Regions from separate parts of the Arthrobacter sp. LT660 genome, predicted to be linked through region 2. Evidence: riboswitches for the same ligand, from Rfam matches in the RefSeq annotation. Region 2 holds a riboswitch; the other holds the start of a gene.
What was found. A riboswitch is a leader RNA that binds a small molecule or an ion and turns the genes downstream of it on or off. The one in region 2 is predicted to bind S-adenosylmethionine.
Positions count from the first base shown of each region.

Region 1: linked by a shared signal. The riboswitch ahead of AC0QSG_RS11905 (flavin reductase family protein) and the one ahead of AC0QSG_RS10900 (OsmC family protein) in region 2 are both predicted to bind S-adenosylmethionine.

Region 1 is NZ_CM149651.1:2,556,302-2,562,539, reverse strand. Features, by position in the region: gene AC0QSG_RS11935 (M18 family aminopeptidase) at 1-36, shown strand, start outside; gene AC0QSG_RS11930 (GNAT family N-acetyltransferase) at 74-676, shown strand; gene rpsF (30S ribosomal protein S6) at 904-1,209, shown strand; gene AC0QSG_RS11920 (single-stranded DNA-binding protein) at 1,251-1,817, shown strand; gene rpsR (30S ribosomal protein S18) at 1,881-2,120, shown strand; gene rplI (50S ribosomal protein L9) at 2,136-2,588, shown strand; SAM riboswitch class IV at 2,736-2,851, shown strand; gene AC0QSG_RS11905 (flavin reductase family protein) at 2,867-3,373, shown strand; gene AC0QSG_RS11900 (hypothetical protein) at 3,411-3,857, opposite strand; partial or broken gene AC0QSG_RS11895 (DUF1801 domain-containing protein) at 3,886-4,173, opposite strand; gene dnaB (replicative DNA helicase) at 4,927-6,238, shown strand, end outside.
Region 2 is NZ_CM149651.1:2,357,754-2,363,991, forward strand. Features, by position in the region: gene AC0QSG_RS10890 (alpha/beta fold hydrolase) at 1-174, opposite strand, end outside; gene AC0QSG_RS10895 (IS1380 family transposase) at 645-2,039, shown strand; SAM riboswitch class IV at 2,388-2,503, shown strand; gene AC0QSG_RS10900 (OsmC family protein) at 2,540-2,803, shown strand; gene AC0QSG_RS10905 (OsmC family protein) at 2,822-3,085, shown strand; gene AC0QSG_RS10910 (aldo/keto reductase) at 3,098-4,057, opposite strand; gene AC0QSG_RS10915 (maleylpyruvate isomerase family mycothiol-dependent enzyme) at 4,693-5,391, opposite strand; gene AC0QSG_RS10920 (flavin reductase family protein) at 5,482-6,018, opposite strand.

The DNA of each region.
Region 1 (6,238 bases), 200 kb from region 2:
CTGGCCAGGGTCGCGGAGGCCTTCTTCCGGGACTGACACCACCAACGGCGGCAAAGTAGATGGGGGAGCGGACATGTCCGGACCGACGCGTCAGACGATCTTCACGCACAAGCCGACCCTGCTCGGACAGGGTTTCCTGTTGCGGCCGTTCACCGAGGCGGACATCGGGGCGATGGGGCCGATCCTCGCCGATCCCGAGGTGCTGCGCCTCACCGGAAGCGTGCACAGCACGGCGGAACTAGAGGCGGCCACGGGCGTGCTCGACGACGAGACGCTGGACTGGTACCGGACCCGGGCGGACCAGCCGGACCGCATGGATCTTGCCGTCGTCGATGCCGCCACCGGCGCCTGCCTCGGGGAGATCGTCCTCAACGACTGGGAGCCGCGGAACCAGGCGTGCGGACTGCGGATTCTACTGGGACCGGGCGGGCGGGACCGCGGTCTCGGAACGGCGTCGGTTCGGCTGTTGCTGGAGTACGTGTTCACGCAAACGGACCTGTTCCGCATCGGGCTGGAGGTCCACGCCTTCAATCCGCGCGCGCTGCGGGCCTACGAGAAGGCGGGGTTCGTCGTCGAGGGCCGGCGGCTTGCCGCCCACGTGTTCGACGGCGTGCGCAGCGACGTCATCACCATGTGTGTGCTGCTGCGGGACTGGATGGACGCTGACGCAACCTAGGCGGGTGGACTCGGCGTCCACACGCCCGGGGGCGGCGGGCGCGATCCACAAGTCGACCGGCGGCCGAGTGCGGGCGGCACGGCGGGGTTAGTCTGGGGTTCGGACATCCGGTAGGATGGTTCAGGCTGTTTCCGCCGTGCCCGTAGTCGGGCGTGGCGGCAGCCAACGCAAAGAACCTCCTGTTACGGAAAGACCGTGACCGTTTAGCCCAAAGGAGGTGGGTTCACATGCGTAATTACGAATTGATGGTACTGATCGACCCCGAGGTCGATGAGCGTACCGTGGAGCCGACTCTCGGCAAGTTCCTGGACGTCGTCCGCAACGATGGTGGAACCATCGACAACGTCGACATCTGGGGCCGCCGTCGCCTGGCCTACGAAATCCAGAAGAAGACCGAAGCGATCTACGCTGTCGTCAACTTCACCGCCACCCCGGCGACTTCCGCGGAACTTGACCGCCAGCTGTCTCTGAACGAGACCATCCTGCGCACCAAGATCACCCGTCCGGAAGAGCAGAAGGTCACCGCAGAGTAGTCTGCGTTTCCTTTACGTAGAGACCGACAACAGGAGGCACCATGGCAGGCGAGACCATCATCACGGTCATCGGTAATCTCACCAGTGACCCGGAGCTTCGTTTCACTCCGTCCGGTTCGGCGGTGGCGAACTTCACCATCGCTTCCACCCCGCGGACCTTCGACCGCCAGACCAACGAGTGGAAGGACGGCGAAACGCTGTTCCTCCGCGCATCGGTGTGGCGCGAAGCTGCCGAAAATGTCGCCGAGACGCTGACCAAGGGCATGCGAGTCGTCGCCCAGGGTCGGCTGAAGTCGCGTTCCTACGAAACCAAGGAAGGCGAAAAGCGCACGGTCACCGAGCTTGAGGTCGATGAAATCGGCCCCTCGCTGCGCTACGCCTCTGCCAAGGTCGCCCGCACCCAGCGCTCCGGCGGTGGCGGCGGCAACTCCGGCGGGTTCGGCGGCGGCAACGCCGGCAACTCGGGCGGATTCGGCGGCGGCAACTCCGGTGGAAACTGGAGCGCCCCGGCGGAAGACCCGTGGGCGTCCTCCTCCTCCTCGTCGTCCTCCGGCGGCGGCGGTGGTGGCTGGGGCAGCAACCCCGGCTCTGACGAACCGCCTTTCTAAACACCATATTCACCATCCCGCAGAACCTTTCTGCGGGCTCCACTAGATCAAAGGAGCTCCACGATGGCTAAGGCTGAACTCCGTAAGCCCAAACCAAAGTCCAACCCCCTGAAGGCCGCTGACGTCAAGGTCATCGACTACAAGGACGTCGCATTGCTGCGCAAGTTCATCTCCGACCGCGGAAAGATCCGTGCCCGTCGCGTGACCGGCGTCTCCGTCCAGGAGCAGCGCAAGATCGCCCAGGCCATCAAGAACGCGCGCGAAGTTGCCCTGCTGCCTTACTCCGGCGCTGGCCGCGGCTAAGGAAGGGATACCAACATGGCAAAGCTCATTCTGACCCACGAAGTCACCGGACTCGGTGCCGCAGGCGACATTGTCGAGGTGAAGAACGGTTACGCCCGTAACTACCTTCTTCCCCGCGGTTTCGCCCTGACCTGGACCAAGGGTGGCGAGAAGCAGGTCGAGTCCATCAAGGCCGGCCGTGCCGCCCGCGCCGTTGCCAACTTGGAAGACGCGCAGCAGCTTGCTGCTGCGCTGTCCGCCAAGCCGGTCAAGGTGACCGTCAAGGCCGGTGCTTCCGGCCGTCTGTTCGGAACCGTCAAGGCCGAGGACATCGCCAAGGCGGTCCAGGCCGCCGGTCTCGGTGCCATCGACAAGCGCAAGGTTGAAATGCCGGAGCACATCAAGTCGACCGGCAACTACCAGGCGACCGTGCGACTGCACGAGGACGTCTCCGCCACGCTCGACCTGCAGGTCATCGCGGCAAAGTAGTCACGTACGCGGCGGGATCCGTCCCGTCCGAACGAGTGCTTGAACACGGAAGGGTCCCGCCTGTTGGCGGGGCCCTTCCGCGTCTCCTTGCGAAATGTTGCGTGGGTCTTTGACCCCGTCCCTCCGTCCGGCCTAGCGTTGTGGGTGAATCAAGAGCGCCAACGCGAAGCCCTGGCTCGTTGGACGGCAACCCTCTTTCGGTAGTGGGGTGCTCCAGGTGATGATTCGGCCGCCCGGATGCCCCGGAGCGGCAAGTGCCGAGCACGCGAAGGAACACCATGCCGCTGACAGGAAGACTCCAGCCGGACTCGCTACGCAACTCGTTCGCCCGCTTCCCCTCCGGGATCGCCGCTCTGTGCGCCACGGTGGACGGAAAGCCGCAGGGCATCGTCGCCTCGTCCTTCACCGTGGGCGTCTCGTTGGATCCACCGCTCGTCATGTTCGCCGTCCAAAAGACCTCCCGGACCTGGCCGATCGTGCGCGGCGCCGCGCGGATCGGCGTGTCCGTTCTGGGGGAACTCCACGAGGGTGTCTGCCGACAGATTGCTTCCCGCGACGGGGACCGTTTCGCGGGACTCAAGATCGAAACCACCGAGGAGGGTGCGCTCTTTCTGGACGACGCAGCCCTCTGGCTGGATTGCAGCGTGGAACAGGAAGTATCCGCTGGCGACCACGACGTGGTGATCCTGCGCGTACACGGGCACGAGTCCCACGGCGACGTAAATGAACCGCTGGTCTTCCACGGGTCCGAATTCCGCAAGCTGCAGGAATCCGCGCTCGTTTAAACCGCCGTGATAAGCCGTCCCGGTCGCGTTGGCGCGGTCAGGCGGAGCGCATGGAATTGACGACCTTCGTGGCCTCGCCCAGAGACGCGCCCGTGTCCCGACGTACCTTGCGGATCGCCTCCACCGTCTTGCCCGCGCGGATCAGTTGCAGTGTCTCCAGATAGGCGGGATCCGGTGTCCCTCCGGGAGGGTGTTGCGCACTGGCCGCGCGGCTCGCGGCGTACGAAGCGCCCTGGCCGGTGCGGCCGGAGGAAGCCCTGGCGGCGGCCGTTGAGCGTTCCACGGTGGCCCGCCGGATCCTGTCGGCGCGCTCCGTCTCCTGCCGCTGCTGCTCCGCCGCCGCCGCGTTCAGGCGCGCAATGTAGTCGTCCTCCTCGTTGGTCTGGTTTCGTGGCCTGTTGGCGATGGAGGCCACCAGGAGCCAGACCAGGCCCCCGGCGACCAGAACCGTGATCAACAGCTCCGGAGGGCTCATTCCGAACATCGTGTGCTCCTTTGTGGCGGGCGGGCCGCTAGGTGGTTTGGGGTGCCGTGCCGCCGGCGTGGAGTTCGGCCATGACGTGACGGTATCCCGCGGCGGTTAGTTCCGCGAGGACGCGGAGGTCGACGTCGTCGAGCTTGTTGACGTAGAGGCAGGCGGCCCCGGTCCGGTGCTTGCCGAGTCGCGGCAGGAGCGCTGCGGCGTCGGAGCCGTACGTCAGTCCGTACAGCGAGAGCCCGGCGCCCCGGGGTGAGAATCCGACGGCGCACGCGTCGCCCTCGCGACCGGACGCGTAGCGGTAGTGGTAGGCGCCGAAGCCGGCCGGATCCCCGTGGCGCGGCTTCGTCTTGGCTTCGGTCATGCGCACAGTATCGCAGTGCCCCAGACGGGCCACAAGGACCGTTCGCGGCCAGAGGGGCTCTCTGGCCGCCGGTCGGGTACGGCACGGTCGGGGACCTTCTGATGGTGCGGTGGCCGACCCTGCGAAAGCAGGCACGCGGGACACCTGGCCAGTCCACGCCGCCTCCCACCAACCCACGGCGCCCCTGTCATCCCTGCGTCATCCAGCATGAACCCGGTACCTACGCCGTGGAAACGGACGACCCGCGCGGCTTGCGGAGACGAATCGCGGGCGTGTCTGTGGATAAGTTGGGGATATGTGGGTAACCGGTGGCACCCCTAGGTGTTTACTCGGCAGTAAACATGCAACGTCGACCTGAATGTTCTCGGGAAACTAATTTCCCGCAATTGTCCGACATCTACTAACTGCCTAGTCAGACACCTATTGAGGACTAAAATACTTTGTCATCCACAGGGTCATCCCCAGTCTGTGCACGCAACACGCCGTAGTACCCACAGGTTCTCCACACGGGCTGTGGATAAGCGTGTTGGGCTGGGCCGATTAAGGGTCTATGGTGGCAAGGTCTTCGGTCCAATTGTGGATAAGAGGCTGGTTTGCCACAGCTCCATCCACATGGCTACTCAATGGCCCCAGGGTGTGGGAACCCGCTGTGATACTGGAGTCTTCAGGGCGCGCCGCAGGCCGCCCACGTTCACCTGGAAGGTAATTGTCGTGTCGTTGACGCAAGCGGAGCCCAAGGGTTCGCGGGAGGCGGAGTTCGGGCGCACCCCGCCGCAGGACCTCGTGGCCGAGCAAAGTGTGCTCGGCGGCATGATGCTTTCCAAGGACGCCATTGCGGACTGCGTCGAGGTCCTCCGAGGCATCGACTTCTACCGTCCCGCGCACGAGTCGATCTACGAGGCGATCATCGACCTCTACGGCCGGGGCGAGCCCGCGGACGCAGTAACCGTCTCGGACCTGTTGACGAAGCGGGGTGAGATCTCCCGGATCGGCGGCCCCGCCTACCTGCACACGCTGATCCAGTCGGTTCCCACGGCGGCCAACGCCGGGTTCTACGCGGAGATCGTCCGCGAGCGCGCGGTGCTGCGCCGTCTGGTCGAAGCTGGCACCAAGATCGTCCAGATGGGCTACTCGCAGGACGGCGAGGTCGACGAGATCGTCAACCAGGCCCAGGCGGAGATCTACGCCGTCGCCGAGCGGCGCACCGCCGAGGACTACGTGGCGCTGCGCGACATCATCGAAGGGACCGTCGACGAGATCGAATCCGCCGGCAGCCGCGGCGAGGGCATGATCGGCGTCCCGACGGGGTTCTACGAGCTCGACGAGTTGACGCAGGGGCTCCACGGCGGCCAGATGATCGTCATCGCCGCGCGGCCCGCGGTCGGAAAGTCCACGTTCGCCTTGGACTTCGCCCGGTCCGCGGCCATCAAGAACAACATGACCACCGTCTTCTTCTCCCTCGAAATGGGCCGGAACGAGATCGCCATGCGTCTGCTCTCCGCCGAGGCGAGCATCGGCCTCCAGGACCTGCGCAAGGGCACCGTCAAGGACGAGCAGTGGGGCAAGATCGCCACGACCATGGGCCGCCTCAACGATGCCCCGCTGTACATCGACGATTCACCGAACATGTCGCTCATGGAGATCCGGGCTAAGTGCCGTCGGCTGAAGCAGAAGCACGGCCTCAAGATGGTCGTCCTGGACTACCTCCAGCTCATGAGCTCGGGAAAGCGCGTGGAATCCCGGCAGCAGGAGGTCTCCGAGTTCTCGCGTGCGCTCAAGCTTCTCGCCAAGGAGCTCGACGTCCCGGTCATCGCGCTTTCCCAGCTGAACCGTGGATCCGAGCAGCGCACCGACAAGAAGCCCATGATCTCCGACCTCCGCGAATCCGGATCGATCGAGCAGGACGCGGACATGGTCATCCTGCTGCACCGCGAGGATATCTACGACAAGGAGTCCCCACGCGCCGGCGAGGCCGACGTGATCGTCGCCAAGCACCGAAACGGCCCCACCAAGACGATGGTCG
Region 2 (6,238 bases):
CCACCAGTTCGCGGCCGCGGTGACGCCGGTGCCGGAACCGTGCAGGAAGAGGATCGGGGTGCCCTCGCCGAGCTCGTGGTAGTGGGTGACCTCGCCGGGAGCGGTCTCGAGCCACTTGTCCTCGAGGCCGAAGAACTCGTCGGTGGTGTAGTCGGGAATCTGAACTGTGGTCATGGCGCACTCCTGTTGCTCGTCGTCGCGCAGAGGTCCTCGCGGACCCGCGGCCTGGGTGGGGCGGCCCTGCGCAAGCGCAGGGGTCCCCTCCCCATCCAGCCTAGGGACGCCAGCGCACTGAGCCACGGAGGCGTTCCGCCAGACGGCACAGTGGCAACGGGACAAAGGCCACGGCACGACGGCGGCGCGCCACCAGCGGGCACCCCGCGAGTGCTCCCGTCCCGGGTCCCGCCAGCTCGCCGGATGGGGCGTCCCGAGACGGCCGCGAGCGCGAGCGCGGTTCCCCGCACTTCCGGCTCCGCACCCTGCACGATCTTTTCCCTTTCGGCCGAATCCTCGCTGGCCTAAGCCTTGATCCACTGAGGAGCTGTGGCGGGGCCGCGCGTAATTAAAGACGAAATGCCCAGCATTTCAGGGAAAATTGGACTTGCGATAGAACAACAATCCTGAAATAGAAGGGCATCTCGCAGATGCAAGTTTCTCACAGTGCCGCCGCCGTGTCAGTTTCCTTCGACGAGCCCAACCTCATCGCTGCCGCGGGGCTGGTTCCCATCATGGAATTGGCCCGGGGCACTGGGCTGCACGATTTGGCGGACCGGCGGCTCACGGTGCCCACCGACAAGGGAGCGAACGCGGGGTTGAAGGTCGCTTCGCTGGTGGCCGGGATGGTTGCCGGCGCCGATTCGATCGACGACATGTCCCTGTTGCGCCACGGCGGGATGAACCGTGTTTTCAACGCCGCCTATGCGCCCTCGACCCTGGGATCGTTCCTGCGATCCTTCACCTTTGGACACGTCCGCCAGATCGACGCTGTCGCTTCCCTCTTCCTGGCCAACCTCGCCGACCGGGCCCCGTTGCTGGGACACCCCGGAGCATCCGACTTCGTGTTCGTCGATGTCGACGACACGATCGTGGAGGTCCACGGCTACCAGAAGCAGGGCTCCGGATACGGATATTCCGGGATCCGCGGACTGAACTCCCTGCTGGCGACCGCGTCCACGAAGGACACCGCCCCGGTGATCCTGGCCCAACGGTTGCGCAAGGGCGCGGCGAACTCCGCCCGCGGCGCCAAGCGCCTGATCGCCGACGCGTTGGCGACCGTCAAACGCGTCCAGGCCGGCCCGCCGGTGCTCTGCCGCTTCGATTCGGCCTACTACGGCCACGCACCGTTATCCGCCGCACTGGCTGGCGGAGCAGATGTCTCGGTCACCGTGCGCATGGACCCAGCGGTGAAACGGGCCATCGCCGGCATCGAGGACTCCGCGTGGAAGAGCATCGAATACACCGACGCCGTCTTCGACGAGGCCGCCGGCACGTGGATCTCCCGCGCCGAAGTCGCCGAAACACCCTTCACGGCGTTCTCCTCCCGCAGCAAAAGCGACCACGTCAACGGCCGGCTCGTCGTCCGCCGCATCCCGGAACTGAACCGGCAAGCCGGACCGGGACAGGGGACGTTGTTCGAGGCGCACCGGTTCCACGCGTTCTTCACCACCGTCGCCGACGACGTCCTGGACACGGTCGCCGCCGACAAGGTCCACCGCAAACACGCCATCATCGAACAGGTCAACGCCGACCTGAAAAACAGCGCCCTGGCCCACCTTCCCTCCGGGCACTTCGGCGCCAACGGCGCGTGGCTGGGCATCGCGGCCATGGCCTACAACCTCACCCGCACCGCAGGGATGCTCGCGGTCGGGAAATTCGGCAAGGCCAGGACCGCCACCATCCGCACCAAACTGGTCAACGTCCCGGCGCGAATCGCCGCCAGCGCCCGGAAAATCCGATTACGCCTGCCCGAAGCATGGCCCTGGCAACAAGCATGGGAGAAGCTCTTCGCCGCCGTCCACGCACCACCACAACCAGCCTAGGAAAACCATCCACCAGCCGCCCCGCGGCGCCACCCGGAAACCAACGTGGAACACCAACGGCAGCGAGGCCGGACCATCCACAACGCCCAACGTCAGGTTGCTCAAGGACTCAAGCAATCAGCCGAGTAATCACTGCGGCTCGGTGGATCAAAGCTAAGAGCCGCCGAACGTGTTCAGCATGGGTTCTGGGCAATTGCCGGATCCGGCTGACGGCTCCCATTCTGCTCCGGCACGGCCGTTTAGGCGAAGGCCGCCGCCGAAACCGCCCGCGTCGACATGTTTCGGCGAGTTGCGGTTCGTGACGAAACCCTTGAACCAACCCGCCATCCCCCGTCAGACTCGTCGGAGAATCAAGAGTTCCAACCACGGGCCCTGGCCGGTTGGACGGCAACCCTCCCGCTGTAGCGGGGTGCCCCAGGTGAGGATTCGACGCCGGCCCGGCTTGGGCGGCGTAAGTATGGCGACGTGCCTGGCATGCGCCACGACACCAAGGATCGGTCATGACCCAGACTTCCCTGCAGGATCTGAACGAGGTTCGCGCCGCGCGGCTCGACGACGCCGGAGCCTTCTGGTCCGGCAAAATCGCCGCCGACGCAGCGAACGCCCGCCTGACGTATGGCGCACGGGGGGCCGGCGAGGGTTCGGTGGCCACCCGCATCACGACCGGAGGACACGAATTCACCGTCGACGAGCCGGCCGGGCTGGCCGGCGACAACGCGGCGGCGAGCCCGGTGGAATACGCGCTCGGCGCCTTGGCCTCCTGACAGGTGGTGGTCTACAGGTTGTACGCCCATCAGCTCGGCATCCGGGTAGACGACATCACGATCGACGCCGAGGGGGACCTCGACGTGCGCGGTCTGTTCGGCGCCGACGCAACGGTCCGGCCGGGCTTTTCCGCGGTTCGCCTGCGTGTGGTCATCACCGGACCGGAATCGCAGGAGAGCTACGACGAACTGCGGCGGACCGTCGACGAACGCTGCCCGGTGCTGGACCTGTTCGCCAACCCGACGCCGGTGGAGATCGAGGTGGCCGCGAACCCGGCCTGATAGGGCAGGGGACTACGGCAGCGGGCGTCCGCGCGCGGCCGTCCAGAGGGCGTACCAGTCGTCGGAGGCCATGGCCTCGGCGACGCGTTCGGCGTCGGCGCAGGCCGCGATGCGGCCGGGGTTCGACGTCCCGACGACGGGCCGGATATTCGCGGGGTGGCGCATCAGCCAGCCCAGTACGACGGACTCCGGCGCGCAATCCAAGCGTCGCGCCAGGGCGGCGACCATGCGGGAAGCCTCCGCGTCCGCCGGTTCCGTCCCCGCGCCGTCGGCCGGCCGGCCGCTGTAGCGCCCCTGGGCCAGCGGGCCCCAGGCCTGGAGTTCGACGCCGTTGGCGGTGCAGTATTCGAGCGCGCCCCGCGGGAAGGATACGTCGGCGCCCTCCGCGTGGTTGACGAGGACGCCGGCCTCCAGCCAGCCGAGCCGGTGGAGGCTCATCTCCAACTGGTTGACGGCCAGCGGCTCGTCGAGGGCGGACTGCAGCGCAGCCATCTGCTCGGCGGACATGTTGGAGACGCCCAGCCGGCGCACCTTGCCGGCGGCCTTGAGATCGGCGTAGGCGCCAGCGATCTCGGCCGGGGTGGCCAGCGGGTCCGGCCGGTGGATGAGTAGCGTGTCCACGTGGTCCGCGCCCAGGCGCCGCAGGCTGTCCTCGACCCGGGCGGCGATGGTCGCGGCGGAGGCGTCGTAGCGTCCCGGGGTCTCGGTCGTCCCGAGGATGATGCCGCACTTGGTCTGCAGGTGGAGCCGGTCGCGGAGCTCGGGGCGTTCGGCGAGGACGCGGCCGAACACCTCCTCCGACTTCCCGTTGCGGTAGATGTCCGCGTGGTCGAACACGGTGATCCCGGCCTCCAGCGCGGCGTCGACGGCGCGGTGCGCCTCGGAAACGTCGGCGGCCTCGAGCGGGCCGGCGCCCCAACCACCGCCCAGGCCCATGCATCCAAAGATCAGGCGGGATCCGGCGTCGTGCATGCTGGTGCTCCTTCGGTAGGTGGACTCACAGCGTACGACGCCGGTGCGCGCCGGCGTCGTACGCGCTCGGGTCGGCACGTATCGGCAATCCCTCGCCGCCGTCGAATCCCACAGTGTGGAGGCGCGTTCCGAGCGCAAGCAGCACAGCGATCCGCACCCGGCCAGAGATCAATTTTCATCAGGACCCCAACAGACCTTGACAAGATTCGTCACTCAAGGTCTAGTCTCTTAGGTAGATCCAAACGGCCTCCCCCAAGGGCCAACAGGATCACGCGGCCCCGCCGTCCCCCAAGTGGCGGGCCCGCCAGCATCGGACCAGGCCAATGCCGATGCAGAACCAGTGCCCCCACCCCTAGGCAGGGCGGGGGCACTCTGTTGTTTGGACCGGCCCACGCTGTTTGGACCGGCCGACCCCCTTCAACGACGCCGACACGCCAGGCAATGCCGCGTTTTACAAAATGATTACTCCCGGGTAGTGTTCCAACAGATCCAATGCTTCCCCCAAGCCGCTTGGATCTTTCGTTCCCGCCTTCCCCCAAGTGGCGGGAACGCGTGCCAAACCCAAGAGGCGGCACATGAAAACGCCCCCGCCGATGAGACCGGCGGGGGCGTTTTCGCGCTTGAGGGGTACGGCGTCACCAGGGGGGCAGCGTCGGCAGGGGGCCGTCGGCTTCCAAATATCCGGCATGGCCACGGGACAGCCATTCGAGCAGGCCCTCCCGGTCCGATTCCACGCGCAGGGCGCCGTCGCCGATCACCCACTCGTCGCGCTCCTCCGTCACCAGGGTCATTCCGGGGGCGTCCTTGGCCCGCATGGTGCGCACCGCCGCCTCGAGGGCGTCGAGCACCGAGTCGGGATCGGCCTCCTCTATGGTCCAGGCGGTGTCCAAGTCGTTGTGGTGGACGACGACCTCGGCGATGCGCAGTGCCACGATGGAGAGCACGGGGATCCGCTTGCCGTGCAGGTGCACCTCCTCGACCGCAAGGTCGCCCGTCAGCCGCCGGGCCTGCTCGGAGAAGTACGCCGCGGACTCCCGGAAAGCATCGAGCAGTTCCTTCCGCGGGCGGGCGGCGATCTCCGCGATCTCCGCGTCGCGGACCTCCCGGGACGCGTAGGGCTGCTGCTCCTCGCCCGTGACGGCCCAATCAATGAGCTTGACCAGGGCGCGACCGTTGGAGGCCAAGTGCGCAATGACGTCGGCGCGGCTCCAGCTCCCGCACAGCGACGGCCGGGGAAGTTCGTCGTCCGCCAGCGACTCGATCGTGGCCAGGAACATGTCCGTTTCGCGGCCGAGTCTGGAGATGTCCGAGTGGAGGGAAGCTGAGTTGATCATGAGGCCACCTTATCCAGTGGCCACGGCGCGAATCGCCCTTACCGGCGATCCATATCCAAACGGTCCTGACCGATCCACCGGGGAGGCGATTTACGCCCGCCGGCCGCGCAGTGCGGCGTGCTGCTCCAGCCCGTAGTAGGTCCGGCGACGGTAGACCAGCGGGACGGCCGGCGAACCGCCGTCGGACACCTGCAGGACGCGCGCCGCCGCGAGGACGCCCGGACCCACCGGCGTGCGGCTCATGATCGCGCACCGCAACACCGTTCCCACCCCGCGGATGATGGGCTCGCCGGTGGGCGCCGTGTACCAGTCCATGTCCGTTCCGAAGCGCCGCGAGCCGGGGCGGGAAAACAGTTCCGCGAGGCGCCGGTTGGCGACGGTCAGCAAGTGGACCGCGATCCCCTCGCTGGCCAGCACGGCCGCGCCGGAGACGCTGTTCGCCGCGACGGAGAACGCCAGCGCCTCGGGATCGGCGGATACGGAGATCACGGAAGAGACGGTCATGCCGAACGGCCCGCCGGGGCCCGCGGCCGTGACGATGGCGACGCCCGCGGGGTAGCCCCCGAACGCCTCGCGAAAGGCCTCGGAAAGGTCCGGCGGCGTGCGTGCGGCGCTTTCGCCTGCCATCCTGCCTCCCTCCGGCGGCGCTTACGGCCTGCTGCCGTCAACCCTAGGGCGGCAACCGGCGCCACGCCAGAGCGGCGTTGGACGCGCGTGGCCTGACCGCCCATGACCGCTCCGCTGACGGTCGCAACGGCCAGGGTCTTCGTCCAGAAGTTGTTCCGCATCTGCGAACCTCCGTCGCTTCTGTTGGGTGATCGGGCAAGGGCAGTTCGGAAGGCCCCGG